Regions from separate parts of the Streptomyces violaceus genome, predicted to be linked through region 3. Evidence: riboswitches for the same ligand, from Rfam matches in the RefSeq annotation. Region 3 holds a riboswitch; each other region holds the start of a gene.

Region 1 (3,250 bases), 3.1 Mb from region 3:
GACGCGGCCACGTCGAGGGCGAGGGCGATCTGCTCGCCGGGCGTGTAGCCGGCCTCCTTGATCGCCTCGAGGATGAGGTCGAGGGCCTCGCGGTTGGAGCCGAGGTTGGGGGCGAAGCCGCCCTCGTCGCCGAGGCCGGTGGCCAGGCCCTTGCTCTTCAGGACCTTCTTCAGCGTGTGGTAGACCTCGGCGCCCCAGCGCAGCGCCTCGGAGAAGGACTCCGCGCCGATCGGGGCGATCATGAACTCCTGGATGTCCACGTTGGAGTCGGCGTGCGAGCCGCCGTTCAGGATGTTCATCATCGGCACCGGCAGCAGGTGCGCGTTCGGGCCGCCCAGGTAGCGGAAGAGCGGCAGGTCGCTGGCCTCGGAGGCGGCGTGGGCGACGGCGAGGGAGACGCCGAGGATGGCGTTGGCGCCGAGGGAGCCCTTGTTGTCGGTGGCGTCCAGGTCGAACATCGCCTGGTCGATCAGGCGCTGCTCGGTGGCGTCGTAGCCGACGAGCTCCGGGCCGATCTGCTCGATGACCGCGAGGACGGCCTTCTCCACACCCTTGCCCAGGTAGCGGTTCGAGTCGCCGTCACGCAGCTCGATGGCCTCGAAGGCGCCCGTGGAGGCGCCGGACGGGACGGCGGCACGACCGGTGCTGCCGTCGTCGAGGCCGACCTCGACCTCGACCGTGGGGTTGCCTCGGGAGTCCAGGATTTCCCGGGCTACGACGACGTCGATGGACGGCACGAGCATCTCCTTCTGATGTGACGCTGGGTACGCGGGTCGCGTGGACCCGGCGAGGTGCGGGCCGTGGTGGCTCGCGACATGAGCCTAACCGGCTCGGGCCGATCGGCCACCGGGTCGCCCACCCCATGGACAGAACCGAGAGTAAATTGTTTCCGAACGGAACAAAGACGGTGACGGAAAAGTCCGGCAGAAGAAACCCCGCCCCGGCGCGTACGGGGGAACACGCGCCGGGGCGGGGAGCCCTTGAGAGCCGCTGCTTACTTCAGGTGCAGCTGCTGGCCCGGGTAGATGAGGTTGGCGTCCTCGACGATGTCCTTGTTCAGCTGGAACAGCTTCTCCCAGCCGCCCTCGACCTTCTCGTCCGCCGCGATCGAGCTGAGGGTCTCGCCCTTGACGACCTTGTACTCGCCGTCGCCCTTCTTGACCTTCTTGCCGGTCGGGGTGGTGACGGTCTTCTTGGCGGCCGGGCGCTCGTCGGAGCGGGAGGCCGGCTGCTGCTGGGTCTCGCGGGACTCGGTGCTCTGCTGCGAGGAGCTGCCGGAGTCGCTCGAGGAGGAGCCGCCGCCGCTGTAGCCGGCGCTCGACAGGCCCTTGCCGCAGACCGGCCAGGCACCCTTGCCCTGGCCCGCGAGGACCTTCTCGCCGATCTCGATCTGCTGCTCCTTGGTGGCCTGGTCGGCGGTGGCGGCGTACTTGGTACCGCCGTAGCCGGACCAGGTGGAGGCGGAGAACTGCAGACCGCCGTAGTAGCCGTTGCCGGTGTTGATGGACCAGTTGCCGCCGGCCTCGCACTGGGCGACGGCGTCCCACTCGGAGGCGGTGGCGGCGGAAGCGCCGCCGGCCGCCATCAGCGGGGCGGCGACAGCGGCGCCGGTGACACCGGCGACGGCGATGGCACGGCTGGCCTTGGACGGACGGCGGTGCTTGCCCTTGCTGGAAAACAGCATGGAAGGATCCCCTCACCGACGCCTGCGAGGTGAGCTGTCGGGTTCGGGCCGGTTGAGTTGCCCGGCCGCGCCCCTCCCGGGACACGGCTTCACCCCAAGCCCTTCCGGCGCAACCGGCCGGTCGGGCACTTACCTTGGGTCCCCCGCTCCTGCCTACGGCGCTTGACGCGACGACTGTTCCCGTACGGCCGCTGGCAGGATTCGGCGTTGCGGCAGCCGGGGCTCGTGGTGACGAGCGGTCCCGACCGTAGCCACGCGATCCGCCGAATTTCAAAGACGATCAGGGCTTCTGAGATCTATCTCTCACGGACCCCAAACGGGACATTAGCCGCGAATCATGACGCGAACTCGCGCGGGTTCGGGGCGACTTCCGCCCCTGTTTCCGCACTGCCCGAACAACTACTTCTCGCCCGCTTCGCCCTCTACCGTGAGCGTCTGACCGGGGCGGATGAGGTTCGGGTCGGTACCGACAGCCTTCTTGTTGCCGTCATAGAGCTCGTGCCATCCGCCGCTGACGTCAAGGGAGTCGGCGATGGACCAGAGACTGTCGCCGATACCCACGATGTAGGCACCCTCGGACGTGTCGCGGGAGCCCTCCTCGTCGCGCGAGGCGTGACGGCCCGTGGAGTCGTCCGTGCGGCCGTTCTCGGGCGTTTGGGTTTCGTCGGCACTGGGGCCGCGGTGACGGCCGGAGCCGGTGTCGGTGCCGGTCTCGGTGAGAGCCGAAGAGTCGTCGTCCTGCCGCGAGTTGCCGGACCTGTCACGCTCGGGCGTCGTCGACGGGGAGCTGTCGGGCTCCTGGTCCCGCGAAGCGGACTCCTCGGAGTCGGGCGACTTGTCGGACGTAGCGGAATCGTCCTTCGAGGTCGACGACTCGTCAGGGGTCGGCGAGTCGGACGGCGAAGGGGAGGAACCGAGGGAGTCGAGCAATCCGGATGAATCCGACGAACCAGACGAGTCATCCGAGTCAGACGACTTCTTGTCCTGCTCGAGGCCGGAGAGCAGTCCGCAGGTACGCCAGGCGCCGGCTCCCTGGTCGGCGAGGATTCTCTCGGCCACGGCTATCTGCTGGGAACGGCTGGCCAGGTCGGCGCTCGGGGCGTAGTCGAGGCCGCCGTGGTTCTCCCAGTCCTCCTGGGACAACTGCAGGCCGCCGAAGTATCCGTTGCCGCTGTTCTGGCTCCAGGCGCCGCCGGTCTCGCAGTCCGCGATCCGGTCCCAGGTCGTGCCGTCGGCCGCGCTGGCGCCGGAGGCTCCGAGGAGCGGGATCGCGATGGCGGAGCCGGTCACTCCGGCCGCGACGAGGAGAGCCGGAGCCTGGCGGGGGCGACGGTGCCGACCGTTCCCGGAGAGCATACGGAGACCTTTCGCAAGAGGGCAGTGACCGGCGCGGCGCCGGATTTCCCAGGCCGCGCTGATGATGGGTGAACGTATAGGCAGACGATCACTTGTCACAAGTTAATGCCGCGTAGATCACGTGAAGATCACAGTCCTGACGGCGTGTCACCTTTGGGCGGGCGTGAACTCCACCGGCAGGGTGCGCAGCCCGCGCATGATCAGGCCGCC
Region 2 (3,250 bases), 1.4 Mb from region 3:
GCGGACCGGCTGCTGTGGTCCATCACCCTGGACCGGGAACTGGCGGAGACCGCGCTCGGCAAGATCGAGGCCGAGGTGGGGCAGGTGTACGCCGCGGTCGACCAGGACGGGGTCGACGGGCTCACGCTCATCGAGCCGGGCTATCTCATGCCGCACCCGACCCTGCCGGCCGTACGGGTCGACCGGCGCGACGAGCTGTGGGGCGCGCCGATCAGCAAGGTGCTGCTGCGCCATCCCTGTCTGACGGACGACGAGTTGGCGGCGACGGCCCGTTCGGTGGTCGGCTCACTGGCGACGGTGACGATGTCGGGGCCCGGCACGGTCGAGCTCCAGCCGTGCGGCGTCACCAAGGCGACGGGCCTGGCGCTGGCCGCCGAGCATCTGGGGCTGCGGCCGGCGGACACCATCGCCTTCGGTGACATGCCCAACGACATTCCGATGTTCGACTGGGCGGCCCACGGCGTCGCGATGGCGAACGCCCATCCCGAACTCAAGGCCGTGGCCGACGAGGTCACCCTGTCGAACGAGGACGACGGCATCGCCGTCGTCCTCGAACGACTGCTGGGCGGGACGGCTCAGACGGCTCAGTACGGGCCGTTGACGTTGTCGATCGAGCCGTAGCGGTCGGCCGCGTAGTTGCAGGCAGCGGTGATGTTGGCGACCGGGTCGTACGGGTCCCACGACGTGCCGTCCACGTGGTAGGCCTGGAAGGTCGGGTCGATGGTCTGGAGCAGACCCTTGGACGGGGTGCCCTTGGCGGCGTTCGAGTCCCAGTTGTTGATGGCCTGGGGGTTGCCCGACGACTCGCGCATGACGTTGCGGTAGATGCCGTCGTACGAACCCGGGATCCCCTTCTGCGCCATGACGTCCAGCGCCTCGCGGATCCACCCGTCGAGGTTGTTCGCGTAGGTCTTCGCGGAGGCCTGGGTGGCCTTGGCGGCGCCACCGGCGGGCTTCGCGGCCGGCTTGGCGGGGGCGGACGACTTGGTCGCCTTCTTCGCGGCGGCCGCCTTGGTCGTCGACACCTTCAGCTTCAGGCCCGGGTGGATCAGCTTCGGGTCGTCTCCGACGGCGGAGCGGTTGTCCTTGTAGAGCTTCTTCCAGCCGCCCGAGACGTCGTACTTGTCCGCGATGCGGTAGAGCGTGTCGCCCTTGGCCACGGTGTACGTGAGCGACTTGGGCTGGGCCGCCTGGGGCACGGACTGTGCGACGGCGGGTGCGCTCTGCGGCGCCTCGGCGGCGCTCGCGTAGGTGGCTCCGAGGAGCGGGAGGGTGAGTGCCGCTCCGCCGGTGCCTGCGATGGCGACACCTCGGGTGAGCGGGTTGGTTCTGGGGCGACGGTGCTTGCCTCGTCCGGCCATGGCGATGTTCCTCTCCGGCGCCTGCGAGGTGAGCTGTCGGGTTCGGGCCGGGAGGTGCCCGGCCGCGTACGGCGGTGTACTGCCGTGCGCGGCTTAACCCCGAGCCGTGCCGCTGTGCGGACCGGCGACTTACCTGGGTCCCCCGCTCCTGCCCTGCGTGAGTGGTCGGTTCGTGTGGGGGTCCGGGCGGCGGCAGGATTCGGCGTCCGCCGGACAGGCCGGGAACGTATGCGAGAGCACATGTCGGGAACAAGCACCGGAGTCACATATCGCGCGGTTGACCTTGGTCAGGGGTGATTGGTCCGCTTGATCCTTTGCGACTGTCAAGGCTCAACTGGCGTTCGGCTGAAGGGGGTACGGGTTGATGTCGGGGTGGGGCGGCACAGGGGTTAACGTGATTCAACTCACTGATCACGAGCCTGTGGGGCAATTGCCGTCAAAGGGAATTTGCTCAATCGTCATGGCAAATCGTGAATATCTCACTATCGACTGGTAAGTCGATAAATGTCTGTTCTTATGGCCTGATCAAAAACATAACGGTCGTGATCAGATACCACCCGGCCTGTAACCATGGGCGCTGGCGGTGATCGAAACGTGACCGGATACGCTGACTCGAGTGATGGCAGCGACCTATCGACAATCCGCGTAATCACCGGCAGACACAGCAGACAGGAGACCCCTCGTGACCGACGTCGGGCCGTTCGGGCTGAGCGTGCGGGACCAGGCTCTGGAAGCCGATGTCCAGGCCGGGTTGGCGGCTGTCGAGGAAGGCTTGTTCGAGGCCACCAAGAGCGAGGTGCCCTTCATCACGGAGGCCGCCCAGCACCTGGTGCGGGCCGGCGGCAAGCGGTTCCGTCCGCTGCTCGTGATGCTCTCCGCCCAGTTCGGTGACCCGTACGCGCCCGGGATCGTGCCGTCGGCCGTCGTCGTGGAGCTGACCCACCTCGCCACGCTGTACCACGACGACGTGATGGACGAGGCGACGGTGCGCCGCGGAGTGGCGAGTGCGAACACCCGCTGGGGCAACTCCGTCGCGGTCCTCACCGGCGACTTCCTCTTCGCCCGTGCCTCGCACACCCTGGCCGACCTCGGTCCGGAGGCGGTGCGGGTGCAGGCCGAGGCGTTCGAACGGCTGGTGACCGGGCAGATCCTGGAGACGGCCGGACCGCAGGACGGCCGCGACCCCGTCGAGCACTACCTGGACGTGCTGGGCGGCAAGACCGGTTCGCTGGTGGCGGTGTCGTGCCGGTTCGGCGCCATGATGTCCGGCGCCGACGAGACGACCGTGGACGTGCTGACCCAGTACGGCGAGCGGCTCGGCGTCGCCTTCCAGCTCGCGGACGACGTCCTGGACATCGCCTCCGACTCGCACGAGTCCGGCAAGACGCCGGGCACCGATCTGCGCGAGGGCATCCCCACGATGCCGGTGCTGCGGCTGCGCGAGCGGGCGGCCCGGCTCGGGCTCGCGGACGACATCGCCTTGTGCGAGCTGCTGGACTCCGACCTCACCGACGACGAACGGCACGCCGAGGCCCTGCGCCAGCTGCGGGCTCACCCGGCGCTGGAGCAGGCCCGGAAGGACACCGTCCGCTACGCCCAGGACGCCCGCTCGGCCCTGGCCCCCCTGCCCGAGTGCGCCGCGAAGACGGCACTCGTGGAACTGTGCGACGCGGTGGTGCACCGGGCCGGCTAGCCGGTCTTTCCCGCACGACCCCTACGGGTCGGGGGAGAAGCCGCCCCTCCGTGTCATACCCCAGCAGTACGTGGAGTTGAGTCCGGGGTCTGACGTATTTCCCTGGCCGATTTGGTCAGATGGACACCACGGAAACACCACTCCTCACCTGTTCGGGTGAGAATGGCGGCTCAGGGACGAGTGCGTGGACGAACAC
Region 3 (3,250 bases):
CCGGGCGTCCGGCTGAGCCTGGAGGTCCCCGCTTCCCGGCTCGCCAAGGGCCTCGGCCTGATCGCCGACGCCCTCAGGGCGCCGGCGTTCGCGGACAGCGAGGTCGAGCGGCTGGTCCGCAACCGCCTGGACGAGATCCCGCACGAGCTGGCCAACCCCGCCCGCCGTGCCGCCAAGGAGCTCTCCAAGGAGCTGTTCCCGGCGGGCTCGCGCATGTCGCGGCCCCGGCAGGGCACCGAGGAGACGGTCGCCGCGATCGACTCCCCGGCCGTACGCGCCTACTACGAGAAGCACGTCCGCCCGGCGACGGCCACCGCCGTGGTGGTCGGTGACCTCACCGGCATCGATCTCGACGCGCTGCTCGGCGACACGCTGGGCGCCTGGACCGGCTCCTCGGCCGAGCCGCGGCCGGTGCCGCCGGTGACCGCCGACGACACCGGCCGGGTCGTCATCGTGGACCGCCCGGGCGCCGTCCAGACGCAGCTGCTGATCGGCCGGATCGGCTCGGACCGGCACGACCGTGTCTGGCCCGCCCAGGTGCTCGGCACGTACTGCCTCGGCGGCACCCTCACCTCCCGCCTGGACCGCGTCCTGCGCGAGGAGAAGGGCTACACCTACGGCGTGCGGGCGTTCGCCCAGGTCCTCAGGTCCGCCCCGGACGGGACCGGTGCCGCGATGCTCGCCATCAGCGGCTCCGTGGACACGCCCAACACCGGCCCCGCCCTGCAGGACCTCTGGACGGTGCTGCGCACCCTCGCCGCCGAGGGGCTGACCGACGCCGAGCGGGACGTCGCCGTGCAGAACCTGGTCGGCGTGGCGCCGCTGAAGTACGAGACGGCGGCGGCCGTAGCGAGCACGCTGGCGGATCAGGTCGAGCAGCACCTGCCCGACGACTACCAGGCCGCGCTGTACCGGCAGCTCGCCGCGACCGGCACCGTGGAGGCCACCGCGGCGGCCGTCAGCGCCTTCCCGGTGGACCGTCTGGTGACCGTCCTCGTCGGCGACGCGGCGCAGATCAAGGGCCCGGTGGAGGCCCTCGGCATCGGCGAAGTCGCCGTCGTCGCCGCCGAGTAGCGGGAGGCGAGCGGCACGCGCGCGTAGGGGCCCTGGTTGTCTTCTAAGGCACCAGGGCTCCTTTATGCCCGAATTGAGGTAGGAGTTGCCCGTCTGCCCTGTGGGATGCGCTACAAAAGCCGGGATCCGTTTGGGAATTGAAAGTGGCGCCGCTTAGCGTCGTCCGGGCTGTTCGTCAGGCAGTGCGCCGCACCCGCGGCACCGGACAGTCATCGCCGAGTCCCCGTACGGCGCGAGCCAGGGGAGCCGGGGACCCACCGCAGTCCCTGGGGTGAATCGGACGCCCGCGCGAGTCGCGAGGGGGTCCGTAGGAGACCTTCCTGCTCCGAACCCGTCAGCTAACCCGGTAGGCGAGAGGGAAGGAAAGGACCAGCCACTACATGGCGTTCACACGCGCCACCGGGAAGCACCGTCGTCCCAGCCGGATCCAGCGCAGCACGGCCCGCGCGGCCGGCGTCGCGGCCCTCGCCACCACCGGCGTCGTGGGCACCGTGGCCGCCCCGGCCTTCGCCGCCGAGCCCGCTGTCGAGCAGACCGGTCTCACCCCGGTCGTCACCATGGGCGACACCGTGGCCCAGAAGATCGACGCCCAGGCCGTCGCCCAGAAGCAGGCAGCCGAAGAGGCCGCCGCCAAGAAGAAGGCCGAGGAGGCCGCCCGCAAGCGGGCCGCCGAGGCGGCCAAGGAGGCCAAGGAGGCCGCCGAGAAGGCTCGCGAGGCCAAGGAGCGCGCCGCCCGCGAGGCCGAGCGCAAGCGTCTCAACACCTTCGTGTCCCCGATCTCCGGCTCGTACGTCTCCACCGGCTACAAGTCCGGCGGCGCCGTCTGGTCCTCCGGCAGTCACACCGGTGTCGACTTCCACGCCTCCAGTGGCACGGCCGTCCACTCGGTCGGCATGGGTGAGGTCGTCGAGGCCGGCTGGGGCGGTTCCTACGGCAACCAGGTCGTGATCAAGATGAACGACGGGACGTACACCCAGTACGGCCACCTGTCGTCCAGCAGCGTCTCGGTGGGCCAGAAGGTCACCCCCGGCCAGCAGATCGGCCTGTCCGGCGCGACCGGCAACGTCACCGGCCCGCATCTGCACTTCGAGGCCCGCACCGGCCCCGAGTACGGCTCCGACATCGACCCCGTCGCCTACCTCCGCTCGCACGGCGTGAACGTCTGAACATCTGACGGCGACTGTTCTCCCCGAAAGCCCCGGCTCCCCGAGCCGGGGCTTTCGGCGTGCGCCACGGCCGGCTGTCCAAAAAATATCCCTGGTTTCCTGCCTCCCGTCGGAAATTCCGGCTCATTGCAATAGAGTCACGGAACACACGTCACCAGTCGACGTTTCACGGGGATTAAGCGGAGGTCGGTCATGCGTATTCCCGCGCACTCGGTGTGCACGGCCATCCGGGACGACATCGTCGCGGGTGTCTACGAGCGCGGCAGCCGGCTCACCGAGGAACTCCTCGCGCGCCGCTACGGCGTCTCGCGTGTCCCCGTCCGGGAGGCCCTGCGCACCCTGGAGGCCGAGGGTTTCGTGGTCACCCGGCGGCACGCGGGCGCGTGCGTCGCCGAACCCACCGAGCAGGAGGCCGCCGACCTGCTGGAGATGCGCATGCTGCTGGAGCCGCTGGGTGCCGCTCGCGCCGCCCAGCGCCGCACCGAGGCCCATCTGAAGGTGCTGCGCGGCCTGGTCAGGCTCGGCCAGGAGCGCGCCCGCCGGGGCAACAGCGACGACCTGCGCTCTCTGGGGGGCTGGTTCCACGAGACGCTCGCCCAGGCCTCCGGCAGTCCGGCGCTGACCTCGATGCTCACCCAGCTCAGGCACAAGATCGCCTGGATGTACGCCGTGGAGGTGCCGGCCGGACCCGTGGAGTCCTGGGCCGAGCACGGCGCGATCGTGGACGCGGTGGCGCGCGGGGACAGCGAGCGTGCGCGGGCGGTCACGGCGCTGCACACCGAGCGCGCGACGGCCGCGCACCGGCTGCGTTTCGGCTCCGCCGGGGAGCGCGCCGAGCGTGTGAGGAACTCGCAACATGCCGTAAACACGGCGAGCCTGCGGCATTAACACGGGAGCCGTATACAAAGAGCGGGAAATTCGCGGGGGATTATTTCTGCTGCCCGCCGACAGGGAATTCACCGGAAAGGCGAAGAGCTCGCCCGATGAATTCGGACGAGCTCTTCAGGGTG

The links. A riboswitch is a leader RNA that binds a small molecule or an ion and turns the genes downstream of it on or off. The one in region 3 is predicted to bind cyclic di-AMP.
Region 1: another riboswitch for cyclic di-AMP. It lies ahead of OG542_RS24150 (transglycosylase family protein); the one in region 3 lies ahead of OG542_RS10140 (M23 family metallopeptidase).
Region 2: another riboswitch for cyclic di-AMP. It lies ahead of OG542_RS16315 (transglycosylase SLT domain-containing protein); the one in region 3 lies ahead of OG542_RS10140 (M23 family metallopeptidase).

What each region holds. Positions count from the first base shown of each region.
Region 1 is NZ_CP107911.1:5,325,956-5,329,205, reverse strand. It holds gene eno (phosphopyruvate hydratase) at 1-737, opposite strand, end outside; gene OG542_RS24150 (transglycosylase family protein) at 995-1,684, opposite strand; cyclic di-AMP (ydaO/yuaA leader) riboswitch at 1,689-1,855, opposite strand; gene OG542_RS24145 (transglycosylase family protein) at 2,084-3,040, opposite strand; gene OG542_RS24140 (cytochrome P450 family protein) at 3,188-3,250, opposite strand, start outside.
Region 2 is NZ_CP107911.1:3,645,505-3,648,754, reverse strand. It holds gene OG542_RS16320 (HAD family hydrolase) at 1-621, shown strand, start outside; gene OG542_RS16315 (transglycosylase SLT domain-containing protein) at 585-1,361, opposite strand; cyclic di-AMP (ydaO/yuaA leader) riboswitch at 1,365-1,539, opposite strand; gene OG542_RS16310 (polyprenyl synthetase family protein) at 2,044-3,054, shown strand.
Region 3 is NZ_CP107911.1:2,272,263-2,275,512, reverse strand. It holds gene OG542_RS10145 (M16 family metallopeptidase) at 1-1,074, shown strand, start outside; cyclic di-AMP (ydaO/yuaA leader) riboswitch at 1,278-1,442, shown strand; gene OG542_RS10140 (M23 family metallopeptidase) at 1,455-2,240, shown strand; gene OG542_RS10135 (GntR family transcriptional regulator) at 2,433-3,128, shown strand.